DNA from 2 places in the Microbacterium lacus genome. Region 2 is predicted to be linked to the other one. Evidence: predicted binding sites of a transcription regulator. Region 2 holds the regulator's gene; the other holds the start of a gene.
The links. Region 2 encodes HrcA, which represses chaperone genes, less so after heat shock. Its sites were predicted from a motif close to TTNGCACTCGNNNNNNNCGAGTGCNAA; they were not measured.
Positions count from the first base shown of each region.

Region 1: groL (chaperonin GroEL) is a predicted target of HrcA. The motif match lies at 1,713-1,739, and genes of this name have one in related genera.

Region 1 covers NZ_BAAAPK010000001.1:2,654,168-2,661,582, forward strand. The annotation lists gene groL (chaperonin GroEL) at 59-1,678, opposite strand; gene ABD197_RS12615 (cold shock domain-containing protein) at 1,792-1,995, opposite strand; gene ABD197_RS12620 (LytR C-terminal domain-containing protein) at 2,129-2,704, opposite strand; gene ABD197_RS12625 (DUF3263 domain-containing protein) at 2,762-3,013, opposite strand; gene ABD197_RS12630 (DUF2332 domain-containing protein) at 3,071-4,057, opposite strand; gene msrB (peptide-methionine (R)-S-oxide reductase MsrB) at 4,168-4,575, shown strand; gene ABD197_RS12640 (nitroreductase family protein) at 4,572-5,150, shown strand; gene ABD197_RS12645 (DMT family transporter) at 5,140-6,093, opposite strand; gene ABD197_RS12650 (hypothetical protein) at 6,168-6,827, shown strand; tRNA gene ABD197_RS12655 (tRNA-Thr) at 6,926-7,001, opposite strand; gene ABD197_RS12660 (DsbA family protein) at 7,042-7,415, opposite strand, start outside.
Region 2 covers NZ_BAAAPK010000001.1:1,943,433-1,950,847, forward strand. The annotation lists gene ABD197_RS09180 (histidine triad nucleotide-binding protein) at 1-110, opposite strand, end outside; gene ABD197_RS09185 (16S rRNA (uracil(1498)-N(3))-methyltransferase) at 161-910, opposite strand; gene dnaJ (molecular chaperone DnaJ) at 914-2,029, opposite strand; gene hrcA (heat-inducible transcriptional repressor HrcA) at 2,083-3,120, opposite strand; gene hemW (radical SAM family heme chaperone HemW) at 3,234-4,445, opposite strand; gene ABD197_RS09205 (DUF1990 domain-containing protein) at 4,445-5,095, opposite strand; gene lepA (translation elongation factor 4) at 5,115-6,965, opposite strand; gene ABD197_RS09215 (alpha/beta fold hydrolase) at 7,001-7,415, shown strand, end outside.

The DNA of each region.
Region 1 (7,415 bases), 710 kb from region 2:
CGCCCCCGGACGCAGAACAGCCCCTCCCGAAGGAGGGGCTGTTCTGTGGAAGAAGGACTCAGAAGTCCATGCCACCCGTGGGGTCGCCGGCGGGAGCGGCGGCCTTCTCGGGCTTGTCGGCGACGACGGCCTCCGTGGTGAGGAACAGCGCGGCGATCGACGCGGCGTTCTGCAGCGCGGAGCGCGTCACCTTGGCCGGGTCGATGATGCCCTGTGCGAACAGGTCACCGTACTCGCCCGTGGCGGCGTTCAGGCCGAAGCCGGTCTCGAGGTCCGCAACCTTGTTCGCGACGACGCCGGGCTCGAGGCCCGCGTTCAGCGCGATCTGCTTCAGCGGCGCCTCGATGGCGACCTTGACGATGTTCGCACCGGTGGCCTCGTCACCCGTCAGGTGGAGACCCTCGAACGCGACCTTGCCGGCCTGGATGAGCGCGACGCCACCACCGGGGACGATGCCCTCCTCGACGGCTGCCTTCGCGTTGCGGACGGCGTCCTCGATGCGGTGCTTGCGCTCCTTGAGCTCGACCTCGGTCGCAGCGCCGGCCTTGATGACGGCGACGCCACCGGCGAGCTTCGCGAGGCGCTCCTGCAGCTTCTCGCGGTCGTAGTCGCTGTCGGTGTTGTCGATCTCGCGGCGGATCTGGGTCACGCGACCCTCGATCTGCGCGGCGTCACCGGCACCCTCGACGATCGTGGTCTCGTCCTTGGTGATGATGACCTTGCGGGCACGGCCGAGCAGGTCGAGCGTCGCGTTCTCCAGCTTGAGGCCGACCTCCTCGGTGATGACCTGGCCACCCGTGAGGATCGCGATGTCCTGCAGCTGCGCCTTGCGACGGTCGCCGAAGCCGGGAGCCTTGACGGCGGCCGACTTGAAGATGCCGCGGATCTTGTTGAGCACGAGAGTCGCGAGCGCCTCGCCCTCGACGTCCTCGGCGATGATGACGAGCTCCTTGCCGTCCTGGATCACCTTGTCGACGATCGGCAGAAGGTCCTTGATGTTCGAGATCTTCTGGTTCGCGATCAGGATGTACGCGTCCTCGAACACGGCCTCCTGGCGCTCCGGGTCGGTGACGAAGTAGGGGTTGATGAAGCCCTTGTCGAAGCGCATGCCCTCGGTGAGCTCGAGCTCGGTGCCGAACGTCTGCGACTCCTCGACGGTGACGACGCCCTCCTTGCCGACCTTGTCGATCGCCTCGGCGATCAGGTCGCCGATCGTCGAGTCGGCGGCGGAGATGGACGCGGTCGCGGCGATCTGCTCCTTGGACTCGACCGGCTTGGCCGAGGCGAGCAGCTCGTCGGAGATGGCCTGGACGGCCTTCTCGATGCCGCGCTTGAGCGAGATGGGGTCGGCGCCGGCGGCGACGTTGCGCAGGCCCTCGCGCACGAGCGCCTGAGCCAGGACCGTGGCGGTGGTGGTGCCGTCACCAGCGACGTCGTCGGTCTTCTTGGCGACCTCCTTGACGAGCTCCGCGCCGATCTTCTCGAAGGGGTCCTCGAGCTCGATCTCCTTGGCGATGGACACGCCGTCGTTCGTGATCGTGGGGGCGCCCCACTTCTTCTCGAGGACGACGTTGCGACCGCGGGGGCCCAGTGTCACCTTGACGGCGTCAGCCAGGATGTTCAGGCCGCGCTCGAGACCACGGCGGGCCTCCTCGTCGAAAGCGATGATCTTAGCCATGTGTTTTTCGTCCCTCCCGGACGTTGCGATGTCTTTAGCACTCAGATGAGTCGAGTGCTAATCCATTCTGGCACTCGACCCCATCGAGTGCAAGCCGCGGGAGGGGCGTGGCGTCACGCGACGACGCGGACGGACTCGGCCTGCGGTCCCTTCTGACCGGAGCCGACGGTGAACTCGACCGTCTGACCTTCTTCGAGCACGCGGAAGCCGCTCATGTCGATGTTCGAGTAGTGGACGAAGACGTCCTGCCCATCGGCGACGGTGATGAAGCCGAAGCCCTTCTCGGCGTTGAACCACTTGACGGTGCCCTGGGTCATCTGAATCTCCTGTTGAAGCGCGGGAACAGGGCCATCGTATGCACGCGGATCCGCGGGAAATCGCGGGAGGAGCAACTGTTGACACGCATGCATCGAAGTGTTTACCCGCCTGAAACACCCGGCGGTCGCGCGGTCATTCCGAGGGCGTCGGAGACGGCGGATTCGAGGTTCGGTCCAGGCCGATCACGACGGCGAGCTGCTTGGCCTCGGGGTCGTCCGTGGGCTGATACACGTCGCTCTGCGCGATCTTCGCGCCGCCGATCACCTCGGCGAGCCCCGCGGCGGCGGCTTCGTCCGCCGGCAGGTAGTAGAACACCGTCGTCTCGGCGAAGTCGGTGGACCCGGCCTCTCCGGCGGACACCGTGTCCTCCGCCCAGCCGGCGCCCACCACGACGTCCTTCATCTGAGTGGCGAGACCGACCTCGGGGGTCGCGTTGAGGATGAGCACCTCATACGTCGTGTCCACGACGGGTGTGACGACCGGGAGAGGGGATGCCGTCGGCGTGGGCGTCGGGAAGAGCACGACGCGTCCGCTCACCAGCAGCGTGCCGAAGATCCCGACCGCGACCAGCACGATCGTGGCCAGGACCGCCCACAGCAGGACGACCCAGCCCCGCATCCGCGGATTCTCCGCACGATGGGCGCCGACTCGGCCCCCGTCCGCGGGAAGGTCGTCGAATCGGTCCCGCGGGAAGGTCTCTCTCGGCACCCCACGATGCTACCCGGACCGACGGGCTCGCCCCGTCCCCGCCGTGGATGTGACCGCTCAGCGCGGAGCGCCCGCCGATCGAGCGAGGCGCGCGTGCTCGCGTGCGTCCCGGATGCGCCGGAGTCTCCCGGCGAGCATCGGGTCGTGCTCCTGCGCAGCGGTCGTGTCGATCAGCCTTCCGAGCAGCTGGTAGTACCGCGCGGGCGCGAGGCCGAGTTCGGCGCGGATCGCCTCCTCTTTCGCCCCCGCGTGGGCGCGCCAGCGGGCCTCGAACTCGAGGATGGCGCGATCGCGGTCGGTCAGGGGCACGCGGCAACGCTAACCCGCCGGCGGCATCTCGCTCGGATGCCACTCCGGGCCCCCGCCTCACGCCTCGGTCGACCACACCACCCATGCCCCGAGCGGATCGACCCGGGCCAGCGCCGAACCGTCGCGACGCAGCACGAACCCGCCGGGCCCGGCGGCGGCATCGACCGCGTCGACTCCGTCGAGGTGCATCGCCGGCGGGTCGATCGAGATCCACACCGCCCCGCTCGCCCGGATCGACGAGACGAGGCGCGCACGTCCGGCGCGGTGGATGTGCGGCAGGACGCCGGGGGTGGTGATCACGAGCGTCGCATCGGCCGGTGCCCGGGCCGCGAGGTGCGCGAGCGTCGCGGGGTCTGTCGCATCCCCTCGTACGAGCAGGGGCGGGTCGGCCGCGACGACGTCGAGCGCGGCCTCGATCCGCGCCGCGCGCCCCTCCTCCCCCGGCCACACCAGACTCGTCAGGAACCGCCGGTCGGCCGGGTCGGCCGCATCGAGCGGAGTGAGATCGACACCCGCCCGCCACACGATGTCCGGCATCCGCAGGGGTGGATCGCCCGTCAGTGCGGAGCGGAGCACGACCGCGGACGGGCCGTCGGACGGGTCCAACGCCGCACCTCCGTCGTAGCGGTAGGAGTACCGGTCGGGGTACAGGCAGAGTCCCGCGCTCGCCCCGACCTCCAGGAGCGCGATCGGTCCGGACACGCCGCTGAGAGCGGGAAGCAGCGCGGCGCATCGGAGCGGCTCGTTCGTCTGCAGCGAGCGGGCCGAGCATTCCGCGACGAGTTCGTCGGCATGACCCAGAACCCACTCGGCGAACGCCGCGTACCCCGCCTCCGGCGCACCGAGCATCCGGGCGACCGCGAACACGAGCGGGGGCTGGCGGTGCGTCGCGGGGATGCGCGTCAGGACGCCGGCCACCCGCTCATCGTCGGCGACGCCGCCCGCCCACGCGGCGTACACCGCCGACCGGTCGGGCGCTTCGTCTCGCGCGAACCGCAGGTAACGATCGCGGACCTCGGCGGTGTCCGGCGCGGCGGCATCCATCCCGCCATTCTCCCCGCACGCGCGACGGAGCCGCGGAGGCACCGGTGAGGTTGAATGGATGCGGCGATGTGCACGGCGTCAGAGCGTGCACCGCGGCGAAGGAGACCGGAATGACCTACAGCGTGCAGAAGACCGACGAGCAGTGGCGTGCCGAGCTCGACGCCGACCAGTACCAGGTGCTGCGGCAGGCGGCGACCGAGCGGGCGTGGACCGGCGAACTGCTCGACGAGAGCCGCGCAGGGCTCTACACGTGCGCCGGATGCGGCGCGGAGCTCTTCCAGAGCGGCACGAAGTTCGATTCGCACTGCGGGTGGCCGAGCTTCTACGAATCGGTCCGTCCTGAAGCGGTCGAGCTCATCGAGGACACCTCGCACGGCATGATCCGAACCGAGGTGCGGTGCGCGGCGTGCGGCTCGCACCTCGGCCACGTCTTCCCCGACGGCGTCGGCACCCCGACCGGCGACCGCTACTGCATGAACTCGATCGCGCTGTCGTTCACCCCCGAGCCCGACGCGTGACCTCGGCGCTGGAGGCGGTGCGCAACCGCCGTTCGTGGTCGAAGGTGACCGCCGAGGCTCCCACGCGCGCCGAACTGCTCACGCTGCTGACCGCCGCCGGGCGCGTCGCCGATCACTCCTCGATGCGCCCGTGGCGGGTCATCGAGCTGCGCGGCAGCGATCGCGAGCGTCTCGGTCGTGCGATCAACAAGGCCGTCGGCGCGAAGGGGTCCTCCTCCAAGCCGCTGCGCGCACCGCTCCTCCTCGCCGTCGTCGCGACGTACCGCAAGAGCGACAAGGTGCCGCGGTGGGAGCAAGAGGCCGTCGCGTCGGGCGTGGCGCACATGCTGAGCCTGCTGCTGGACGAAGCGGGCTGGGGCGTCATCTGGCGCACGGGTCACTACACCCGAAGCAAGCCGGTCGCGAAGCTGCACGGTCTCGGCAAGAACGAAGAGCTCCTGGGCTGGCTGTACATCGGCGGCAAGCCACCCAAAGCGCGCCCCGGTCGCCGCAAGGCCGTCGACGCGCGCCGGCACTTCTCGCGGCTCCCGTCCGCCAAGCGCACCGAGGCCGAGGCGACCGAGCTCAGCTCCTGAGCCGCCGCAACCGCCCCCAGGGCGCCGTCGCGACCACCACCGACAGCAGGGCCACGATCACCATCGCGAGCGCCTGCACCGGCCCCGGACTCGCCGGCGCCGGCCACACCGCGTCGAGCGCGAACGACGTGCTCAGCTGGCCGACGACCGCACCGAGACCGAGCAGCAGCACGCCGGTGCGGCTCACCAGCGCGGCCGACAGGAAGATGTAGACCACGCCGATCGCGCCGCCGGTGTACAGCCACGCTTCGCCGGGCAGCGCGCGCGGTGCCCCGACGGCACCGACGTGAATCGCCGCGGCGACAGCCAGGATGACCGTTCCGCCGGCGAAGTTCACGAACGTCGCGGTCAGGGGCGTGCCCACCCTTTGACGAAGACGTCCGTTCGTCGCCTGCTGCCACGCGATGCCGACGCCGGTCAGAAGCGGCATGACCAGCATCCACAGGGGGATGCCGGTGAGTCCGTCGCCGATCAGGGCGATGCCGACCGCCCCGAAGGCGAGCGCGCCACCCAGCAGCCGCGGGACCGTCACCGCCACGACGCCGGCGGGTCCGTATCCGGTGCGGTCCAGCACGAGGCCGCAGATCGCCTGCCCCGCGACGACGCCGACCGTGAACAGCGACACCCCGATCAGCCCCACGGCGATGCCCTGCGTCGCGACGGTGAGGGCTCCCGCGGCGCCACCTGCCAGCATCCACCACGGAATGCCCCGCGATCGGATGCCGCGCACGAGCGCCGCGAAACCCCGCCGGCCGACGGGCAGGGCGATCGAGAGCAGGATCAGGATCACGAGCCCGGATCCGAAGGAGATGACGGCCGCGACGAGGCCGTCGCCGATGCGCGCGCCGAGCTGCCCGTTCACCCTCGCCTGCAACGCGGTGAGGATGCCGACGAGCACCGCTCCGCCCACTGCCGTCCAGGCGGGCAGACGACGTTGTGGCACGGCTCCATCATGCCTCGCGCGGGCGCGGACCCCGGCACGGCGAGCGCGTCCGAGGTCGCGGTTAGCCTGGAGGGGTGCCCACATCCGCGCGCACGCGCTCCCTTCTGACCTGGCTGCCGGCCACGATCCTCGTCGTCGTGATCGGCCTCATCGTGCTCGCGACGTTCGCGGTGCAGGGATCGTGGTGGGCCGAGGACCGGCCGGCGGCGTCGACCGATCAGAAGGCGTCCGACGGCTCGAGCATGCTCACCGACGCCGGGTTCGACTACGTGAACGTCGAGGGGATCGTGCGCGTGCGCATCGGCGACGGCGCACTGCCCGCTGCAGATCTCGGGATGCCGACGGACGGGGACAAGTCGGCCGAGTTCCGCCGGCCCGTCCGCGCCGTCATGGCGGGCGGCTCGGATGTCTACGTCGTGGACGATGTGGCGGCGCTCACCGCGGTCACGCAGTCCGGCGCGCTCGCCTCGGTGACCCTGGCGCTCGACAACCCCGGCACGTGGTCGGATGCCGTCAACACGGTGCGCGCGCTCGCCCCGACCTACGGGTGGGACTCGTCGCAGATCGACGCGCTCGACGAAGGCCTGGCGGAGTACAACCGCGGGGACTCCGCCGAGCCGTTCATCGCGACCGTCGGGCCGTCGGTCGGTGGTGCCGCGGTGACCGCGACGCTCACGTTCTACCCGGGCAGCGGAGCGACACCGGTCACGCTGATCTTCGCCCCGGCGTCCTGACCCGGGCGCAGGTCGCGTCGCCCGCGGGTGCTGCAGTTTCCTGCAGACGCGGTGATGCTCGGCACAGCGCTCGCAGGAAACTGCAGCACTCGCGCCTCTGGAGCCGACTACGGGACTTGAACCCGTAACCCCCTAATTACAAGTTAGGTGCGCTACCAATTGCGCCAAGTCGGCAGAACCCCGAGTCTAGCGAAGCCGTGAGAGCGGCATCCGCCTACGGAGTGGGCGTCGGGGTCGCGGTCTCGCCGGGCGTCGCGGTGGGTGACGGGGTCTTGTAGTACGCGTCGCTGTCGCTCGTCAGGACGAACTGCGCGAACTCCTTGGGGTCCTGCAGCGATCCGACGTACTGCACGCCGTTCACGAACACCATGGGCGTACCGGTGAGCGTGACGTCCTTCGTCTCGGGCAGGCCCTGCAGGGCGCGCTCGGTCGCGGCCTTCGCCCACGAGGCGAACTCCTGCTTCTCGATGCACGCGCGCACGACCTTGGGCGACTGCACGCCCCGCGCCTGCGCGATGTCGGCGAGCTCGGTGTCGGTGTAGCCGTCGGCGTCCACCTCGGGCTGCTCGGTGAGGAGTGCGTTGTTGA
Region 2 (7,415 bases):
GGAGCCTGCGGGGCGATGTCACGGATCGCGAACACGTTCTCGGTCTCGGCGACGATGTCGGCGGGGATCTCGCCGTTCAGGATGCGCGTGAAGACCGAGGATTCGCTCATGAGTCCAGTCTATCGGCGGGCCGGACGGCGTCGTCGGGCGAGCGGTGTGCTCACCAGCGTCGCAGTGCGACGTTGAGCACCGCGAGCGCGGCGGGACCCGCCGTCGACGTGCGCAGCACCGTCTCGCCGAGCCGCATCGCTCTGGCCCCCGCTGCCTCCAGCACCGCGAGCTCCTCCGGGGCGATGCCGCCCTCGGGGCCGACCACGAGGACGAGATCCCGACGATCGGGCGTCACGTCCCCGCCCGGTGCGGAAAGGCCCGAGAGGGACTCGACCGCCGTGGGCTCGAGGACGAGCACGAGCGCGTCCCGCGCCCGCGCCGCGAGCGCCGCCGTGGTCTCCAGAGGCTGGACGGTGGGGATCCACGCCCGGTGCGCCTGCTTGGCGGCCTCACGGACGATACTCTCCCACCGCAGCCGTCCCTTCTCGGCTTTCGCGGCATCCCAGCGCGAGACGCTGCGTGACGCCTGCCACGGCACGATGCCGTCGACACCGAGCTCCGTCGCCGCCTGCACGGCGAGTTCGTCGCGATCGCCCTTCGCGAGCGCCTGGACCAGGATGATCCGACGCTCCGGGGGCGCGACGCTCCTCCTGCTCCTCACGCGCACGAGGACCTCCCGGGGTGCGGATGCCGAGACCTCGCCCGTGAGCCACGTTCCGCGACCGTCGCCGAGCGTGACCTCCTCGCCGATCCGGACGCGGCGGACGGCAGCCGCGTGATGGGCCTCGGGGCCGGTGAGGGCGACGGTGTCGCCGACGGCGGCATCCGCTCCCGCGTCGAGGAGGAAGTGCAGCGCCACGGATCAGCCGTTGCGGAAGCGGTCGCGCAGCTTCGCGAACAGTCCCTGGTGGAACTCCGCCAGGCGCGGTGCCGGCGACTTCGTGCGCTTGGCGAACTCCTCGATCAGCGCGCGCTCCTTGGCGTCGAGCCGCGTCGGGGTCACCACGTGCACGCCGACGCGCAGATCGCCGCGCTGGCTCCCGCGCAGCGGCGTGATCCCCCGGCCCTTGATCGTGAGCACGTCCCCGCCCTGGACGCCCGGGCGCAGTTCGAGGTCGACCGGGCCGTCGAGCGACTCGATCGTCGTGGTGGCCCCGAGGATCGCGTCGGGCATCGACACTTCCAGCGTCGCGAGCAGGTCGTCGCCGTCGCGGCTGAACTCGTCGTGCGGGGTGACGGTGACCTCGAGGTAGAGGTCGCCGTTCGGGCCCCCGGCGGGGCCGACTTCGCCCGAGCCGGGCAGCTGCAGCCGCAGCCCCGTCTCGACGCCGGCGGGGATGTCGATCGACACGGTGCGGCGGGCACGCACGCGGCCCTGTCCCTGACACGTCGCGCACGGATACGGGATCGTGGTGCCGTAGCCCTGGCAGACGTTGCACGGCTGGTTCGTGACGACGTTGCCGAGGAGGCTCCGGACCGTGCGCTGCACGTGGCCCGAGCCGTGACAGATGTCGCACGCGACCGGAGCGGTGCCGGGTTGGCAGCACGAGCCCTGACAGGTGTCGCACAGCACGGCCGTGTCGACCTCGAGGTCGCGGTGAACGCCGAAGACGACGTCCTTCAGGTCGAGGGTGACGCGGACGAGCGCGTCCTGTCCGCGCTCGCGCCGCGAGCGCGGGCGTCCCGCACGCTGTCCGCCGCCCGAGCCGAAGAACGTCTCGAAGATGTCACCGAACCCGCCGAACCCGGCCTGGCCGCCGCCGAACGGCGAGTCGCTGCCGCCCATGTCGTAGCGGGCGCGCTGGTCGGCATCGCTGAGCACGTCGTACGCGTGCGTGACGAGCTTGAAGCGCTCGGACGCATCCGCGCCGGGGTTCACATCAGGGTGGAGCTCTCTCGCGAGGCGTCGGTACGCCTTCTTGATCTCGTCAGGTGTCGCGTCGCGCGAGACACCGAGGACCTCGTAGTGGTCAGCCACTGTCGCCTTCCCGCCCGCGCACCGCGCGGGATCGTTCGTTCACGGATGCCGCTTCAGCGGTTCTCGTCCTCGTCGAGCATCCGGGTGAGGTAGCGTGCGACGGCACGGACCGCCGCGAGATTGGTCGGGTAGTCCATCCGCGTGGGGCCGAGGACTCCCACTCGGGCGCGGACACCCGTCGTGTCGTATTCGCTGGCGAGCACGGAGGCTTCGCCGAGGCCGAACGGCTCGTTCTCGCGGCCGATGCTCGCGGCGAGTCCCTGCTCGTCGGCGACCATCTCGCTCATGAGCTTCACGAGCGTCACCTGCTCCTCGATCGCTTCCAGGAGCGGGTAGATGCTGCCGCGGAAGTCCGCCTCGCTGCGCGCGAGGTTGGCTGCTCCCGCCATGACGAGACGGTCGTGCCGGAACTCTTCGAGCTCCTCCGCGACGACCCGCAGGATCGCGGTCGTCGCTGCGCTGGTCGGCGTCGGCACGGGATCGACGGCGGCGAGGCGCTCATCGACGCTCTGCGCGCCCTCACGGACGAGCCGGCCCACGAGCACTCCCGCCACGTCGGCGCGGATGCGCGCGAGATCCTCGTCGGCGAACTCGTCGCGGACGATCGCGAGACGCTGCGAGACCCGACCAGTATCGGTGACGAGGATCACCAGCATCCGCCCACCGCCGAGCTGGACGAGTTCGACGTGCGACACGTTCGCGCGCGCGAACGAGGGATACTGGACGATGGCGACCTGGCCCGTGAGCTGGGTGAGGGCCCGCACGGTGCGCGCGAGCACGTCGTCCAGATCGCCGGGTCCCTCGAGGAAGGTCGTGATCGCCGTGCGCTGTGCGGGCGACAGGGGCCGAAGCTCGGAGAGGTGGTCGACGAAGACCCGGTAGCCCTTGTCCGTCGGCACCCGGCCCGAGGACGTGTGCGGGGCGGCGATGAGCTCTTCGTCCTCGAGGAGCGCCATGTCGTTGCGGATCGTGGCGGCCGAGACGCCGAAGGCGTGCCGCTCGACGATCGCCTTGCTGCCCACGGGCTCGCGGGTGTCGACGAAGTCCTGCACGATCGCCCGCAGCACCTGCAGTCCCCGATCGGTGACCATCTCGCCTCCTCACCCGCTGTTCGGCGGAACGGATGTGATCGCCCGTCCGCGCTGTTGGCACTCGCCCGTTCTGAGTGCCAATTCTAGCGGATCCGCCCGGATACGGATCGCGCTCAGTCGGTCAGCGCGCGCACGACGGCGTCCGCGAGGAGTCTCCCGCGCACCGTCAGGACGACGCGGCCGCGCACGGCTGCGGCTCCGTCGATCAGGCCGTCGGCGATGAGTCCCGCGACCGCGTGCCGACCCTCGCCGATCAGCTCGGCCACCGGCATCCCCTCGCGGATGCGCGTCTGGAGCAACGTGCGCTCGAGCGCACGCGCGGCGGCGTCGGGCCGCTCCCGGCCGGCCGCAGGCGATTCGCCCATCGCCAGGCGCTGCGCGTATGCCGCGGGGTGCTTCACGTTCCAGAAGCGGACACCCCCGATGTGGCTGTGCGCGCCGGGGCCGAAACCCCACCAGTCGCTCCCCCGCCAGTAAGCGAGATTGTGGCGCGAGCGATACTCGCGCCCCCGCGCCCAGTTCGACACTTCGTACCAGGAGTAGCCGGCTTCTTCGAGCAGACGATCGGCGAGCTCGTACATGTCCGCTTCCAGGTCGTCGTCGGGCGAGGCCACCTCCCCGCGCGCGATCTGGCGTGCGAGCTTCGTCCCGTCCTCCACGATGAGGGCGTAGGCGGAGATGTGGTCCGGTCGGAGCGCGATCGCCGCCTCGAGCGACGAGCGCCAGTCGTCCAGCGACTCCCCCGGCGCCCCGTAGATCAGGTCCAGGCTGACCTGGAGGCCGGCCGCGCGCGCCGCGCGCACCGCGGTTGCGACGTTCTCGGGCCGATGCGTGCGATCCAGGACCGCGAGGACATGCGCGACGGCGGACTGCATGCCGATCGACAGTCGGGTCACGCCGGCCCCAGCGAGCTCGTGGGCGACGGCATCCGTCACCGTGTCGGGGTTGGCCTCGACCGTGATCTCGGCTCCCGGAGCGATGCCGAAGGCATCGCGGACCCCGTCCAGCATGCGCGCCAAGTCGCCCGGCGGAAGCAGCGTCGGTGTGCCGCCGCCGAAGAACACCGTCTCTGCGGGACGCACCGCCCCCGCGTCCTCGAGCACCGTCACGGCCAGCCGCACCTCGTGCAGCAGGGTGTCGGCGTACTCGTCCTGCCGCGCACCCCGCAGTTCGGAGGACGTATACGTGTTGAAGTCGCAGTATCCGCACCGCACGCGACAGAACGGAACGTGGAGGTACACGCCGAACGCCGTCGCCGGATCCACCGTCACCGGCAGGGCACCGTCGCGCGGCGCGGGCTCGCCGATGGGGAGCGCCGCGCCCATCAGGCGGGAGTCGTGTACAGCGGAGAGATCGCGCGCAGGTACCGCGTGAAGAGCTCGCGACGTCGGCGGCGGGTGAGGGCCGGCAGGAAGCGGTAGAGAAGCGCGGCGGGTGCATCGAAGGCGCGCACCGTGAACCAGACCTCGTCGTTGTCGTACCACTCGATCATGAACGACTCTTCACCGCTGACCACCGAGCCGCCGACGGTTCCGAGCGCGAATCCGATGCGCCGGGGCTCCTCGACCGCGAAGATCACCCGCAGCTCGCCGTCGGCCCGCTGACCCCGCACGCGTCCCTCGAGCCGGACGGTCGTCCCCGGTCCGACGTACGGCGTGCCGTCGCTGTCGAACCGCTGATCCGCCTCGAGGCGGCTCGGGGTGACGGGCGTGCCCTCGGCGTCGAAGCTGACGCCGGAGTACATCGGTCCCGCCGCGGGGCGCACATCCGTCAGCGCGAGTCCGGCGCCGCGTTGCGCGGTCCACGACAGCAGTGCGTCGCCGGCGGTCTGGAACCGCGCCTGCCCGCTGCCGATCCGCCACGACTCCTGCGCCGGGATGCTCCGCTCGGGCGGGTACTGCATGAGATCGGGTGCCTGGGTCGCCCCGACGGCGGCGTAGTCCACCGTCTCGTCCTTGAAAGTCCCGCGTCGCATGCTCACCTGCCTTATCCGCCTACTTCTTGTCCTTGCCTTCGACATCCCCGGACAGCGCGGCGATGAACGCCTCCTGGGGGACTTCGACGCGACCGACCATCTTCATGCGCTTCTTGCCCTCCTTCTGCTTCTCCAGGAGCTTGCGCTTGCGCGTGATGTCTCCGCCGTAGCACTTCGCCAGGACATCCTTGCGGATAGCCCTGATGTTTTCGCGTGCGATGATGCGCGCGCCGATCGCCGCCTGGATCGGCACCTCGAACTGCTGCCGCGGAATGAGCTTGCGCAGCCGCTCGGTCATGAGCGTGCCGTACGCGTACGCCTTGTCCCGGTGCACGATCGAGCTGAACGCGTCGACCTTCTCCCCTTGCAGGAGGATGTCGACCTTGACCAGGTCGGCTGTCTGCGACCCCGCGGGTTCGTAGTCCAGGCTCGCGTAGCCCTGTGTCTTGGACTTGAGCTGGTCGAAGAAGTCGAACACGATCTCGCCGAGCGGCATGTTGTAGCGCAGCTCGACGCGATCCTCGCTGAGGTAGTCCATTCCGAGGAGCGACCCGCGGCGGGCCTGGCAGAGCTCCATGACGGTGCCGACATAGTCCTTCGGCAGCAGGATGCCGACCTTCACGACCGGCTCGTACACCTCGGCGACGCGCCCGTCGGGGTATTCGCTCGGGTTCGTGACCACCACGGTCTCGCCCGTGTCGGTGTGCACTTCGTACGTCACAGAAGGAGCCGTCGTGATGAGGTCGAGGTCGAACTCGCGCGCGAGACGCTCGGTGATGATCTCGAGGTGCAGCAGACCCAGGAATCCGCAGCGGAAGCCGAAGCCGAGCGCGACGGAGGTCTCGGGTTCGTACTGGAGGGACGCGTCGGAAAGCTTGAGCTTGTCCAGCGCCTCTCGCAGGAGGGCGTAGTCGGAGCCGTCGATGGGGTAGATCCCCGAGAAGACCATCGGCTTCGGGTCGGTGTACCCGGCGAGGGCCGTCGTCGCGGGCTTGCGCTGGTTCGTGATCGTGTCGCCGACCTTGGACTGGCGGACGTCCTTCACACCGGTGATCAGGTACCCCACCTCGCCCACGCCGAGCCCCTTCGTCGGGACCGGCTCGGGGCTGGACACCCCGATCTCGAGGAGCTCGTGCGTCGCGCGGGTCGACATCATCTGAATCCGCTCACGCGGCTCGAGCTTGCCGTCGACCATCCGGACGTACGTGACGACGCCGCGGTAGGAGTCGTACACGGAGTCGAAGATCATGGCCCGCGCCGGGGCGTCCGCGTCACCCTTCGGGGCGGGGATCTGCCCGACGATGAGGTCGAGCAGGCTCTCGACGCCCATGCCCGTCTTGCCGCTGACCCGGAGGACGTCCTCAGGATCGCCGCCGATCAGGCCCGCGAGTTCGGCCGCGTACTTCTCCGGATCGGCGGCCGGGAGATCGATCTTGTTGAGCACCGGGATGATGTGCAGATCGTTCTCGAGCGCCAGGTAGAGGTTCGCGAGCGTCTGAGCCTCGATGCCCTGCGCGGCGTCCACGAGCAGGATCGCCCCCTCGCACGCCGCGAGCGAGCGGCTCACCTCGTACGTGAAGTCGACGTGACCCGGGGTGTCGATCATGTTGAGCGCGTACGTCTCACCGTCGAGCTGCCACGGCATGCGCACCGCCTGGCTCTTGATCGTGATGCCGCGCTCGCGCTCGATGTCCATCCGGTCGAGGTACTGCGCGCGCATGTCGCGATCGGCGACCACGCCGGTGATCTGCAGCATCCGATCGGCGAGCGTGGACTTGCCGTGGTCGATGTGGGCGATGATGCAGAAGTTGCGGATCAGCTCGGGCGGGGTCGCCGACGGCTGGAGGGGCTTCAAGGCGCGCGGTGACATATCCGGTCGATTCTACCGGCCCGTATCCTGGACCGATGGCTGTGCAGGTCGTGCTCGTGCACGGAATCCGCACGTCCGCCACCATGTGGCGTTCGCAGGTCGTCTCTCTGCGGGAACGCGGGGTCTGCGCCGTCGCTGTCGATCTGCCGGGCCACGGAGCGCGCATGGCCGAGCGGTTCACCCTCGCCGGGGCATTCGCGACGATCGACGACGCGGTGCGGGATGCCGCCTCCCGCGGTCCCGTCCTCCTGGTCGGGCACTCGATGGGCGGGCTGCTGTGCACCGAGTACGTCGGGGCCGAGGAGCCGCCGCCGGTCGCGGGGTTCGTCGCCGCATCATGCACGTCGCTGCCGCGCGGGGTCGCGCTGAGCGCCTACCGCGCGCTGGCACGCGGATTCGACGCGCTGCCCGATCGCGGGATGTGGCTCACGAACCGCATGCTCGACCGCA